One region of the Paenibacillus sp. OAS669 genome, then DNA from elsewhere that is predicted to be linked to it. Evidence: riboswitches for the same ligand, from Rfam matches in the RefSeq annotation. Region 1 holds a riboswitch; each other region holds the start of a gene.
What was found. A riboswitch is a leader RNA that binds a small molecule or an ion and turns the genes downstream of it on or off. The one in region 1 is predicted to bind cyclic di-GMP.
Positions count from the first base shown of each region.

Region 1 (3,128 bases):
CACTGTACGGATGGGTGCTCGTATTTTTTGGTTTTGCCTTGGTGAAGTCTCCGGTCGCATTCATGCTGCTCAATATGCTGAACGGACTTTGCCGTTCCTTATATGAACCGGTATCCCAGGCGTTAATGGCGGACGTGACGGTCAAGGAAAAACGGCTCAAAGTATTTTCCTTACGCTATATTGCCATTAATGTCGGCGTATCAGTGGGACCGCTGCTCGGCGCTTTCTTCGGTACGATGGAAGCTTGGCTGCCATTTATGGTTACGGGGTTATTTTATTTTCTGTATGCGGCAGGTCTGGGAGTGCTGCTGCGCAGGTTCGGCATCAAACGGATCGAGGGGGAGAAACGCAGCAGTGTAACGATATTATCCGCATGGAATATCGTACGAAAAGACAGGGTGTTCCGCTTTTATATCGGCGGCGCTATCATGGGAGCGATCGGATACTCCCAGATGACCGTGACCTTATCGCAATATATTGAACAAAATATTGCCGGCGGCGCCTCGCTATTCGCGCTGCTTATGAGCCTGAATGCCGTTGTCGTCGTGCTGCTTCAAGTTCCGTTGTCAAGACTGTTCGAACGGTGGGGGCCGATGACAGCTATTGCAATCGGGAACGTGATGTTTGCCGTAGGGGATATCGGATTCGCTCTGTCGGCGGGCTGGATTAGTTTTATGCTATCCATGTTCTTCTTCACGCTGGGAGAAATTCTGAATTATCCGCAGGCAAACGTACTGGTAGACCGGCTGGCACCGGAAGGTATGAGGGGCACTTATTTCGGTGCGCAATCGTTCAATAATTTGGGACATTTCATAGGTCCGATGGTGGGGGGTGTCCTGCTTACGCATTGGGGCGGATCGGGACTATTTGTCACAATGGCTGTGATTACCTTGTTCGGAACCTTATTCTACCGCAGGGGAGAACAAATTTATAAATTAGGTCTAAAGTCCGTGGAAAATTCGCGAAATTAGGTATTAAAGAATATGTATTCCTTAGGGCCTATCTTATATGCTAGGGATGTCGTATTTTGTTGCGCGAATTGACAGATTCGATCTCGAAAAGGCAAAGCAGGTGAAAGCTTGTGACGCAAAGCTACAGGGGCTACGAATCCTCGCAGAGGTTCTTGCCAGCCAGCTGCCGAAGGAACGGTGTTACGCATAGATAGCGGACTCCTGCCTAGGCTCAGAGGGGTCTTTTCGTCGTGTTTGGGTACGCAAAAGTTACAGTCAGGGGGGTCTCGCCATGTCGGGTGAAGAACGGGAGTTTATGACCAAGCAAGGCTTTTTTACAAAGCTCGGAAGCAATTTGATCGGCGTATATTTGTCTAATGAAGGACCCAAGATGTTTATTAACCAGGAAGTGTTCGAGCTGCAGCATCCCTGTTGGGACGTAGAGATGGTTATGGGTAAAAACAGCCATCTGCTGACCTTTTACTGGCGCGGGGAAGTGAAATTCTCGTTTCGGTGCGATTTCGTGAACGATTTGTTTTTGAGCCTGTACGATTACTTAAGCTGCAGACTCGAAGCAAGAAGGCTGGCTTAGCCGCCAAAAGGAATGCATTGCTGCAAGCAGCGGTGCATTCTTTTTATATATGGCTATGTCAAATCCAACTGTTCCATTTTCGATAAAAAGGAAACCGCCTAATGGAAAAGCGGCCGAATTTAACTATATTGCGGAATCCTCTTCGACTATTAACATAGCCATACTGAAAAAGATGTTTGTCGGAGTTTAGAGTTCGTCTTAACTAACGCAACTGCCATTTTGTTCATAAGAAGCTGCTTCCATCCGGCTATGGAGCGGCAGGTCCGTCCTTCAGACAAAGATCAAGCATCGTTGTAGCCGCAAAAGATAACGGGACATCCTTCAAGGTCACGATACCGATATGACGGGGAGGAATTTCGGGCTCCAGCAGCACCGGGAACAGCTCGCCCGAAGCCAGCTCATCGCTGACGAACTGCTTGGTGACGCAGGAAATGCCTAATCCCGCCTTGGCGAACTGGATCAGCAGATCCATGCTTCCCAGCTCGAATTCCGGAGTGATTCTAACTTGCTGACCATTGAAAAAACGTTCCACATATTGACGAATGCTGCTGTCCCGCTCGAGCATAATAAGCGGCTGCAGGGCAAGCTCGGCGGCTGTCACCGGCCTTTTCATCAGCTCGGCATAGCTTGCTCCGGCAACGAAGATATCATGCAGCGGCTTCCAGCTTCGAATGGTTAGCTGATGATCCGTAATGGGCAGATTCACGACCCCAAAATCGATCTTCCCTTCCTTTAACAGCTTGACGGTTTCCTGCGTCGTACGGTTCGTCACATGCATCTTCACTTGAGGATAGCTCTTGTGGAACGATTCCAGGTAAGGCATCAACACATGCTTGCAGATGGTATCATTAGCTCCGATATGCACGACGCCGCCAAGCATCTGATGCATTTCCATCAGCTTGCGCTCTCCTTCAGCCAGGAGCTGGAACGCCTGATCCACATAACGAAGCAGCACCTCCCCCTCTACGGTCAGCTTAACGCCCCTGGAGGTTCGAAAGAACAGAGGGCCTCCCAGCTGCTCCTCCAGCTGCTTGATCGAATGACTGACCGCAGGCTGGGTGATAAACAATGCTTCGGCTGCCTTCGAGAAGCTCCTGGCTTTGGCCACGGCCAAAAATACTTTTAATCCTTCCAGATTCGTCTCCATCCATTATCTCCATTTATAGTAGATATTCATATTATTCATTATTTTTATATCACAATAACCAATATAATGACAATGTGAGGCTAACAAAATCAAAAGGAGAGGATACTCTTTGAAAGGAACGGTAACGGCAGTCGTAGGAGCGAACTGGGGAGATGAAGGGAAAGGGAAGGTAACGGATTTGCTGGCATCCGATGCGGATGTGGTGGTTCGATTTCAGGGAGGCAACAACGCGGGGCATACGATTATCAATGAATTCGGCAAGTTTGTGCTGCATATGCTTCCTTCCGGCGTTTTCCACGAACGGGTTATCAATGTCATAGGGCCGGGTGCTGCGCTCAATATAAGCGGCCTGGTTCAGGAGTATGAGAAGCTTCTGGCAAGCCAAGTTCCGGAACCTCAGCTTCGGATTTCGGATCGTTGCCAGGTCGTACTGCCCTAT
Region 1 covers NZ_JADBDR010000001.1:685,714-688,841, reverse strand. Annotated here, with positions in the region: gene GGC63_RS02670 (MDR family MFS transporter) at 1-971, shown strand, start outside; cyclic di-GMP riboswitch class I at 1,052-1,142, shown strand; gene GGC63_RS02665 (hypothetical protein) at 1,243-1,542, shown strand; gene GGC63_RS02660 (LysR family transcriptional regulator) at 1,790-2,689, opposite strand; gene GGC63_RS02655 (adenylosuccinate synthase) at 2,799-3,128, shown strand, end outside.

Region 2 (3,128 bases), on a different contig from region 1:
TGTTCTCCGGCACGCGCAGCTTCGATAGCAGCATTAAGGGCCAAAAGGTTCGTTTGGGCGGAGATTTCCGTTATCAGCTTGATAATGTCGCCGATCTCCTGCGATTTCGCATCCAGACGGTTAATAACTGCAGTACATTCCGTAACCTTGTCGTGGATATTGTCCATCTGGTAGGAGATTTTCTCCACTTGTTCCTTCCCTTTTTCCGACTCCTCCGAGGTTTTTAACGCACTTTCGGCCATGACGGAAGTGCCTTGAGCGATACGCTGTACACCGGTAGCCATTTCTTCCATCGCACTGGCGCTTTGCATGGCTCCATGGGCCTGCACGTCCGCTCCCTCCGCTACCCTCTGTATCGATTGGGCTATCTGCTGGGAAGCGACGGAGTTCTGATCCGCACTGGCGGACAGCTCCTCGAAGGTGGCTGCAAGCTGCTCGGAATTCAGCGAGACTTGCCCGATCAAATTCCTCAAGTTCTCCGTCATGGTGTTAAAGTCCTCAGCCAGCTGTCCTACTTCATTACGCGAACGGACCTGCAAATGCTGCTTCAGATCTCCCTGCGCCAATTGGTTCATCGCTTGTCCTACTCTAACAATGCCTTGAGACATCGTTTGTCCCAGCCACAAAGCGATGGCGATGCCAATAACCATGATGACGAAGGCAATCAGCAGCGTCCGGAGCCACATGCTGTCCAGAGACTCGGTAAATTCAGAATAAGGCGCTGTTACTACCAGCTTCCAGACGCTGTCCGGGATTTGCCTTGCCCCGACCAGATGCTTGGAACCGTCCTCTTGAATGTAGCCGATAAACGGCTCCTGCATTTGCAAAAATTGCTCATAGCCGGCTTTCTGCTCGGGTGTCGCTGCCGTTTCCAGAATGTTCTCCGTCAGCACCTTGCTCGCATCCGGATGAGCCAAAATATCGCCTTTATCGTTAACCATGTAGGCATAGCCGGTTTTGCCGAACTGAATGCGCTGAACGATGGCTGCGATTTGCTCGCGTCCGATGGCGCCCGTAATGACGCCGGTTACGGTACCATTAGCGTCACGGAGAGGAGCAGCGACGTTCATGATCATGCTGTTATCGGCCTTGGAAATCATCGGCTCGCTGATCAGCGTTTTCCCCGTTAACGCCTCCTTATAATAATCACGGGAGCTGATATCGAACTTGGTGCCGAGAGCCTTCTTCTCAATCTGCTGCCCCTGCCCCTGCGTATCAAAAAGCGAAAACCGCAGGAAATCGGAGTTTCTCGATAAATAACCCTGCAGCACGCCGACACGCTCGTCAAACGAATTGCCTTTCACAAAAGCGGGCAAACCGGTGATTCCATTTGCCTCCGCCGTCACTCTGTCGCGCCATTGTGTAATGAGCTGCGCATTTAGTTCCAGCTGCTGGCTGACGTTCAATTCAATATCCTGCTTGAGCATATCCGCAGACGACTTGTACATAAAGCCGCCGACGACGGCTACCGTTACAAAAATAACGGCAATAACGGCAAGCATGAGCTGCAGTTTGAAGCTCCTCCAGGTTTGACTCTGGAAAATGACTGACATTCGTTTGGTTTTCATAGTCCTCTCCCCAACTTTTAATAAAAAATGGCTATTCAAAAATTGAATAGCCAAAATATACAAACATCCTCTGTTTTGGCAACCCGGCTATCATAGTTTCCTTATTCAGCATCGAAACCTTAGACCCGTGGCTTTGTGTCTCCATCTTTCGAATGGGTTTACCTTTTTGCTTATGAAATTGTCAGTTACAGGAACGCAGTCTTGTCTCAACATCACCTCTAGCTGCCGTTGTACTAATACGCTTGCGAGCTTATGTAGGTCTTTGGATGCACGTAGGAGCAATGAAATATTTTACTTTTGTATACATAGTACATAATACTCAATACTACAGTCAATACATTTTTTGACAATCCATTTGTTCTTTCGACAAGAATGCCAGTAAATGTTTGGAATCTTGTCAAAAAAACGTATGTGATTCCGTTCCTATAAATCCGCGCTAAAGAAGAAGCTGTCCTTGAAAAATCAGCTGACTATCGCTCTGAAGAACTGGATATACCTTCCTAATGAAACAAAAAAAACCGCTTGTTCAGCGGATTTTAGTCATAAAAATAAGTTTATTTTCAATATTGTTCCAAAATAGGACTATATTGTCCCATCCTCCTCGACCGCAAACTCAAAATCATCCAAATCATACACCTGGACCTGAATCGCCGCCTCGATTACCTTTTCAATAAAATCCGGCTGATCCGTCAAAATCGGCACCTGCTCTTTTATGGATGTCAAAATCAGCTCCGTTTCGATCGGATCGAACGCTTCGCCAAACTCTTCGTTGTCGTAAGAGTTTACCATTGTTAACGTTACCGCATCATTGATCGGCATCGGTGGACTTTTGGCCCAAGGAACATTCACGGCGCGCTCCATTCTTTTCCGGTTCAACGGCTCCTCCAGCAGCCCGATCAGCTCGGCAATTTTCCCTCTTACATGCGCTTCATCTCTTGCATCCGGCATGATCGGTTCCTTGCTGTCCTTCAGCTCATACAGCTCCCGAATCGTGGTGTAAGGAACGAGGTATTCTACCGGTTGGCTCGGAACGAGCATTTCTCCATACACAGCAAGCATCACAGCCTCTATGACAAAGCTTTTGGGCATCGCTCCGTCCCCCTCTCTATCTGTAATGACTTTTCTTAGATTGTAACGCTCTAATATCCCATTATAGCATTAATGCAGCCTTAACACATCCGAACAAGGCCCTTCCATGCAAATAGGCCCGGCAATCCGGGCCATTGGCCTTCATTGCCGGGCTTAGCGTATACCGTCTTAAGTCAATACACGAGCAACGGACGGAAGCCATCAGCGGGCTTCGTTCTGCAGGATCCAGACCCCTTTGGACGGAAGCTCCGATAGGCCCGTATGCTCCTTTCCTTCCAACAGGTCGCGATATACCGCTTCGCCCAGATCAATTGCCGTTGAACGGTCGTTATGATTAAGCACGAAGGTAAACTGCCGGCCTTCTTTGTTTCGGCGGGTCACCTCAACGCCCTCCGGAGCCACAAGAAGCGGCTCAATTCCGCTCTCCTTGCAAAGACTGAACAGAAGATGGTCCATAAATTCGGCGTCCGG
Region 2 covers NZ_JADBDR010000003.1:143,463-146,590, reverse strand. Annotated here, with positions in the region: gene GGC63_RS08650 (methyl-accepting chemotaxis protein) at 1-1,568, opposite strand, end outside; cyclic di-GMP riboswitch class I at 1,643-1,741, opposite strand; gene GGC63_RS08645 (ADP-heptose synthase) at 2,151-2,657, opposite strand; gene GGC63_RS08640 (beta-galactosidase) at 2,859-3,128, opposite strand, start outside.
Region 2: another riboswitch for cyclic di-GMP. It lies ahead of GGC63_RS08650 (methyl-accepting chemotaxis protein); the one in region 1 lies ahead of GGC63_RS02665 (hypothetical protein).

Region 3 (3,128 bases), on a different contig from region 1:
CGCTCCCTATGGCCTTGTACTCGTTGAAGGGTCCTGGATGCTTGTGGCTCGGTGTGATCTGCGCCAAGACATCCGCCATTTCCGGTTGTCCCGAATGGCTGAACTTATCGAACTGGACGAACGATTCGAACTGCCGGCGCATTTTGACTTAAGGGAGTATACTCCTTTAGATGATCGCCACTTGCGAGTCTGCCTTCGATTTGACCATGACATCGCAGATAAGGTGAAGGAATCGAACTATCATTTCATAGAGGATATGAAAGAGCATCAAGATGGATTGGATGTGGTCTTACGCGTTCGTCAGCTGGATGAATTGCTGCAATGGGTGCTTGGCTGGGGAGCGGGCGTAATAGTGTTGGAACCCGAATCTTTCCGAAATCGGATTTGTGAGGAAGCCCAAAAAATTCTAAAACGCTACTGACATAACGTTGTCAGTAGCGTTTTTTTATAATGGGACATGTAAATGTAAAGGAGATAAGTAAGTAAAAAGTATGCTTTGCAGCGGCTGTGGGACACAGCCAAGCCTATTATTAGGAAGGATGATATGTTATGAATTTCGCTTCTGTACGCATCATTACTGACGACGTGGATCGTCTCGTCGAGTTCTATGAAAAAGTCATGGGGGTTTCGGCGGAGCGCCTCGCGCCCGTATTTGCCGAATTCGTTGTGCCATCATGCACCCTTGCAATCGGCCACTCCCAGACGACGCAGCTATTCGGCCCCGGTTCCGTAGTGGGGGCCAACAATCGCACGGTCATTATTGAGTTCCGCGTCGACGATGTCGAGGCCGAGTATGTGCGCTTGAAGCCATTTGTCGATAATTGGGTACAGGAACCGACCACGATGCCGTGGGGGAACCGGTCTATGCTGTTCCGCGATCCCGACGGCAATCTTCTTAACCTCTTCGAGCCGGTGACGGAGGATGCGATTAAACGGTTTAGAGGTAGACATTGACGGGCAGTTAAGGATGGCCTTCAAACTTGCCGTTACAGACAGTACGGAGAACCGTATCATAAGTAAGCACAAAATGGGGTTTTGAGAAGCATCAAAGAATAACTCAATGTCTTTGATGCTTCTTTGTTTTGTCATCAGTTAGAACGAGGGGGATTTTTTCGACAAATTTCGACTTGTTCAGATATTGTTCAGTTCTGACATGTAGAATTATGTAATGCCAATACAACTGAAAAAGGCAAACCTGACCGAAAGGCAGGGACGCAAAGCCGCGGGCCTTCCCCAAAGTAAGTTTGGGATGGTAGCTGGGTTGCCAACTGATTGGCTTTTTTTGTGTGTCCATAGATTTCAGAGGAAGGGACCCTGCAAAACGATAGTTGAGTGGGAGTGGTTTGGTTCGCGCAGAACCTGGTTGCAGGAAGAGTTTAATTTAAAGATAAGGAGACTGGACAATGCAACCAACTTGCTCCGGAGAACTGGGGGTTTATGCCCAAATTTTTATGACTCAGTTCTCAAAAACCCGAAATCATCTAAACAAATTTTTAGTTGGGCGATAAAATTTGTAACACTTTGCGCTGACCTTGGACGCAAATTTAAACAAGAGGAGGTTTGATAAGCGTGTCCGCAAGATTTGAAATCGTCAAACGAAAATGGAAGAAAGGCATGAACTTAACGTTCAGCGCGGCATTGCTGTTCGGAAGCATTGCCGGTGTTGTGCCACAGAAAGCGGCTGCAGCACCGACTGTGATGACTGGGCCAGGCGGAGTTGCAGACGGCCTGACTTCTTGGGTCAATTTGAGTGTGGCAGACAGTGTGTACGCTACTGCTTCTAACCCGATTGCTCCCACTATCGCTAGTGCAATTCATCACGTGAATGATCTGGCAGGGGGAAGAAATTGGCAAAATGCCTCGACTGCCCAGTACAAACCCGATGCGATTAACTATAACCCGGGCTTGACAAAGGGCCCGACCAATGGCTTTCTTTCCCTTAATAAGTTTAATGAAAACGATCTATCCAGAGAAGTTTTCTCCGTGCAAAGCAATGCCGCTAATAATGCGGGGTTCCCGTGGGAACTTGGTGGCGACTTTCCAAATAGTATTCCTGGCGAAAAGGCGAAATACACCAAGGAGACGATTTCCTCATATTTTGGCACCGACGTCGCTACTCGGCAAAGCCGTCCATTGGATACCAACCAGCAGAATTCGACGAATACGCATGTGATGCACGTATCGAACCTATTTAACAGCAGTGAGAACAAGCATGTGTGGGATCTTTCTCTGGATGGAAAGCGCATTGGAGAGCCGGCCGTCATAACTCCTTACTCGCCTTCTAAATTCAATTCGCAAGAGGGTAGTACAATAAGTTATTATTTCGGTGCTGGTCATAGTTCGGTTTTAAACGGAGCGACTTCCGAGCTTATTGTATACAATCGCCCGCTAGAACCTGAAGAGAGAAAACAGGTCAATAGCTACCTTGGAATTAAATACGGTTTGACAATCAAGAAGCCAGATGGTACTGGCATCGAGGAATACATCGATAGCAATAAAGGAACGTTCTGGAATCCAGGGACTGTCACAGATGCTACTTACCGGATTACCGGACTGGGTCGCGACGACGCAAGCGCGCTGAAACAAAAGCAATCCGTTTCCCAGGAAGACGGTGCGCTGGTAACGATTGCGCTCGGGGATAAGATTGATGCTTCTAATGCGGCGATCACCGGTTTCGACATAAATAACGATCGATCGTTCCTTATGTTCGGCGACAATAATAAAAGCACAGACTTTACTGAGGATGTTGCCGACTCGGGTGCTCCTACAGGGCTAAAGAGCATGTCGCGTCAGTTCACCGTTCAAAAAACGAATAACTGGGCGGATGCCGGGATTACGTTGTCATTAGACCAGTCAGTTATACAATCGAGATATACTTATTATCTGTTGGTCAATGGCAAGTTTGATAAGAATTTGCGGCTAACTGACGGTAAAGTTCAGCTGAATACTAATAAATTTGGAAATGTTGCTACGTTTACCTTCGCAAGGGAGAAACAAATGGTTCCAGCCGGATTAGATACCGGTCTAATCTCGTGGTTTGAGCTGACGAAAGGTTGGGAAGCAGCAGGAAGCCCAATATCACCTGATGGTAAGTATATTAACAAAATTCAGGATCTGGCCGATCCTTC
Region 3 covers NZ_JADBDR010000006.1:325,246-328,373, reverse strand. Annotated here, with positions in the region: gene GGC63_RS15920 (helix-turn-helix transcriptional regulator) at 1-421, shown strand, start outside; gene GGC63_RS15915 (VOC family protein) at 550-954, shown strand; cyclic di-GMP riboswitch class I at 1,179-1,269, shown strand; gene GGC63_RS35130 (S-layer homology domain-containing protein) at 1,570-3,128, shown strand, end outside.
Region 3: another riboswitch for cyclic di-GMP. It lies ahead of GGC63_RS35130 (S-layer homology domain-containing protein); the one in region 1 lies ahead of GGC63_RS02665 (hypothetical protein).

Region 4 (3,128 bases), on a different contig from region 1:
AATCGCTCACGGATTCCCGGATCATATCCATTTGGGACATGGCTTTCTGGATCGAAATGTTGCCTTCCTCAGCTTCCTTGGAAGCTTCCATGGACATGGCGGATACGTTGCCCGAAAATTCTGCAATCCGATTGATGCCGGTCGCCATCTCTTCCATTGCTCTCACGCTCTCGGTAGTACTCTGCATCTGCTGATCTGCGCCTCCGGCAATGTCCTGAATGGCCGCAACGACATGATGGGTGGTTTGGGCGGATTGCTCCGAGCTCGCTGCTAATTGCTCCGAGCTTGCAGACAAGTTCTGAGATTCAAAGACGATCTTCGCAATGATTTCTCTAAGGCTCGCGATCATTCCGTTGAAATCCTTCGAAAGAAGACCGATTTCGTCTTTGGATTGGTATGTAGCGTTAACCGTTAAGTCCCCATCCTGCGCTTTAGCCATCAATTGCTGGATACTGCGGACCGGTCTGGTGATCATATTAGCAACGCCATACCCGATCAAGGAGCAAAGAACAACGGCAAGCACTGTAACAACAATGATGATGGAGGTTGCCACCTTGGAGCTTTCAATACTTTTATCGTAAAAGATTTTGGCATCCTCTTCATTGTACTTAACAACGTTCTCCAGGCTTTGAATCATCTCCGCACGGATCGGCTTGAACGAATTTACATATTCCTTATGCGCCGCTTCTTTTTGGTTGGCAACGGCCAATTCATCTACTTTTTTCTTGGCATCGTTGTTTTTAGGGATTAAATCGACGAAGTGCTGGTACTGCTCCTGTGCTCTCGGGGACAACGTGATTTGTTCGAGATTTTTTCGTATAGCCTGATTTTTATCGCGGGTTTGAGTAATTTGCTGTTGAATTTGTTTAATAATCGCTTCATCTTTCGCCAGCAGCAATTCAAGCTGCAAGGAATCCATTTGCGAATTACCGAACAGAAGCCCTTCAACAAGACTATTCGGGATCAAGGTTTCTTCGTACATAACGCGGGCATTGTTAGCCATCTTGTCCATGACGAAATAGCCTGTAATGCCGATAATGAGCAGGAACACGATGGAAAGCCCCAGCATTCCGCCTATTTTCGTTTTGATTCGCAAGTTCTGGATAAACTTCATGATCCAAGCATCCCCCATTGAAATATTTGTGTAATGAGACACTAAACGCTTTATCACTTTAAAGAACTCAAACATTTTGACGCGGCAAAAAAAGTCCATCCCCAAAAAAAGGGATGGACTTCCCCCCATTTTTCGGTGGCCCGGCTGCCGTAGATCAAAATCCTTAGGCCCGAAGCTTTGCGTCCCCCTCTTTCGAGAAGTTTGCCTTTTTCGTGATATGGGTATATCGTTTGGCCAAAGTATAATATAGCGTTTTGAAAAATACAAGACCTCTTTACTAAAACTAAATACTTACTTTACGTACCGAAATGTCGAATTTTAGGATAATCGTCATGGTTGCTCTAGGGAAAATAGGCCTGTAAATGACGTTTTTCCACGAAAATTGTTTCACCCCCTCTATTTCTTTTCGGCATAATTTGACAAAAAATGAAGTCTAGTTTATTCTCTGATTTGTCCGGACAAAACTACTTTTTGGAAACGAGGGGTACATCTTGAAAAAACTTCTTTCAAAATTGGCTTTGTCGAGCTTGGCTATGGCACTTGTATTTACATCCGGTTTAGCTACTGCAGAAGCTAGCAAGGACCCGTCTCACACCAATAATAAAAAGGCTAAAGTCGCCCTGTTGATTCCAGGTTCATCCAAGGATGGCGGTTTTATGGAATCTGCTTACCGCGGATTGGTAAAGGCAGAAGAGGATTTCAGAATCAAAGCGACCTACGTGGAAAATATCCCGCATGATACCGCACAAATCGCGGATGCATTGCGTCAATTGGCTAAGAAAAACCCGGATATGATCATTGCTCATGCAGGGCAAAGCTCGGAAGCAGTAAAGCTCGTAGCCAAAGAATTTCCAAAAATAAAATTTGTGAATACACAAACGAATTTGACCGGCGACAACCTGTCCAGCTATCAAGTTAAGCAGGAAGAATCCGCATGGCTGGCGGGCGCTGCAGCAGGACTTTTGACTAAAACCAACGTAGTTTCCCATATTTCCGGCGCACGCGTAGGTCCCGGCCTAGCGGGACGCGCAGCCTTTGCCGACGGTGTGAAGCACACCAATCCTAACGCAACCCTCCTTACCACGTTTACGGGCAATCAGGAAGATGCTGATCTAGCGAAAAGAGTCGCTCAAGCACAAATTAACGCGGGTTCGGATATGATCTTCACCATGCTGAACATGGCCCGTAACGGCGTTACCGAAGCGGCACGCGAGAACGGCGTATACCAATTCGCTAACGTTCGCGATTATTATGCCGATGCACCTGATGTTTTCATTGGATCTGCGATTTCGGATGCAAGCCTGACTGTATACGGAGCAATTAAAGATTTGACGGAAGGCACATGGAAGCCAAATACGGTGAAAAAAATCGGACTTGAGAATCCGGATGCCGTTCGACTTGTGCTGTCACCTATTGTTCCACAAGATGTGAAGGACAAAATTGCAGCTTTCGCCGATAAAATCCAATCTGGTGAAATTGTGATTCCTACTGAATATACCGGTCCTGAATTTACAAATTATTAAAACCTGCGCTCGGATAACGATACGTTAGGTTTGTACAAAGAGCACTTCTTTTACTCTCGAGAGGGGTAGAGAAGTGCTTTTTATTATTCGATGTAATAAGACGAATGAAGAAGGAAGGTCAACATCTCTCTGTCGGATTTGTCATCTGTTTCTGGAAGAAATATACTAATAATGAGGTTCGAAGAATAATAGTAAAGATGCATCGAAAAAACGGGATTCACATTGCAGATGACAGGGGGATTATATGGAGAGTGCAAATATTTTTACCAACTTTAGACCGATCTATCTATTGTTGATCATTGTTCTTATTGTCTCCTTGCTAGTGATCCTCTTCCAGAAGAAGCACTATCCATTAGTGAATGGATTTACCATCAGCCTTATCCTATGTATTTGTCTACTAGTATCCGCTTTTATGACTTATCAAATAGGAATTCTCTCCGATGCATTATCCATGGGCGGCGACCCTGTTTCTTTTATTATGTTTATTATCG
Region 4 covers NZ_JADBDR010000003.1:502,127-505,254, reverse strand. Annotated here, with positions in the region: gene GGC63_RS10150 (methyl-accepting chemotaxis protein) at 1-1,114, opposite strand, end outside; cyclic di-GMP riboswitch class I at 1,246-1,330, opposite strand; gene GGC63_RS10145 (BMP family protein) at 1,606-2,637, shown strand; gene GGC63_RS10140 (hypothetical protein) at 2,882-3,128, shown strand, end outside.
Region 4: another riboswitch for cyclic di-GMP. It lies ahead of GGC63_RS10150 (methyl-accepting chemotaxis protein); the one in region 1 lies ahead of GGC63_RS02665 (hypothetical protein).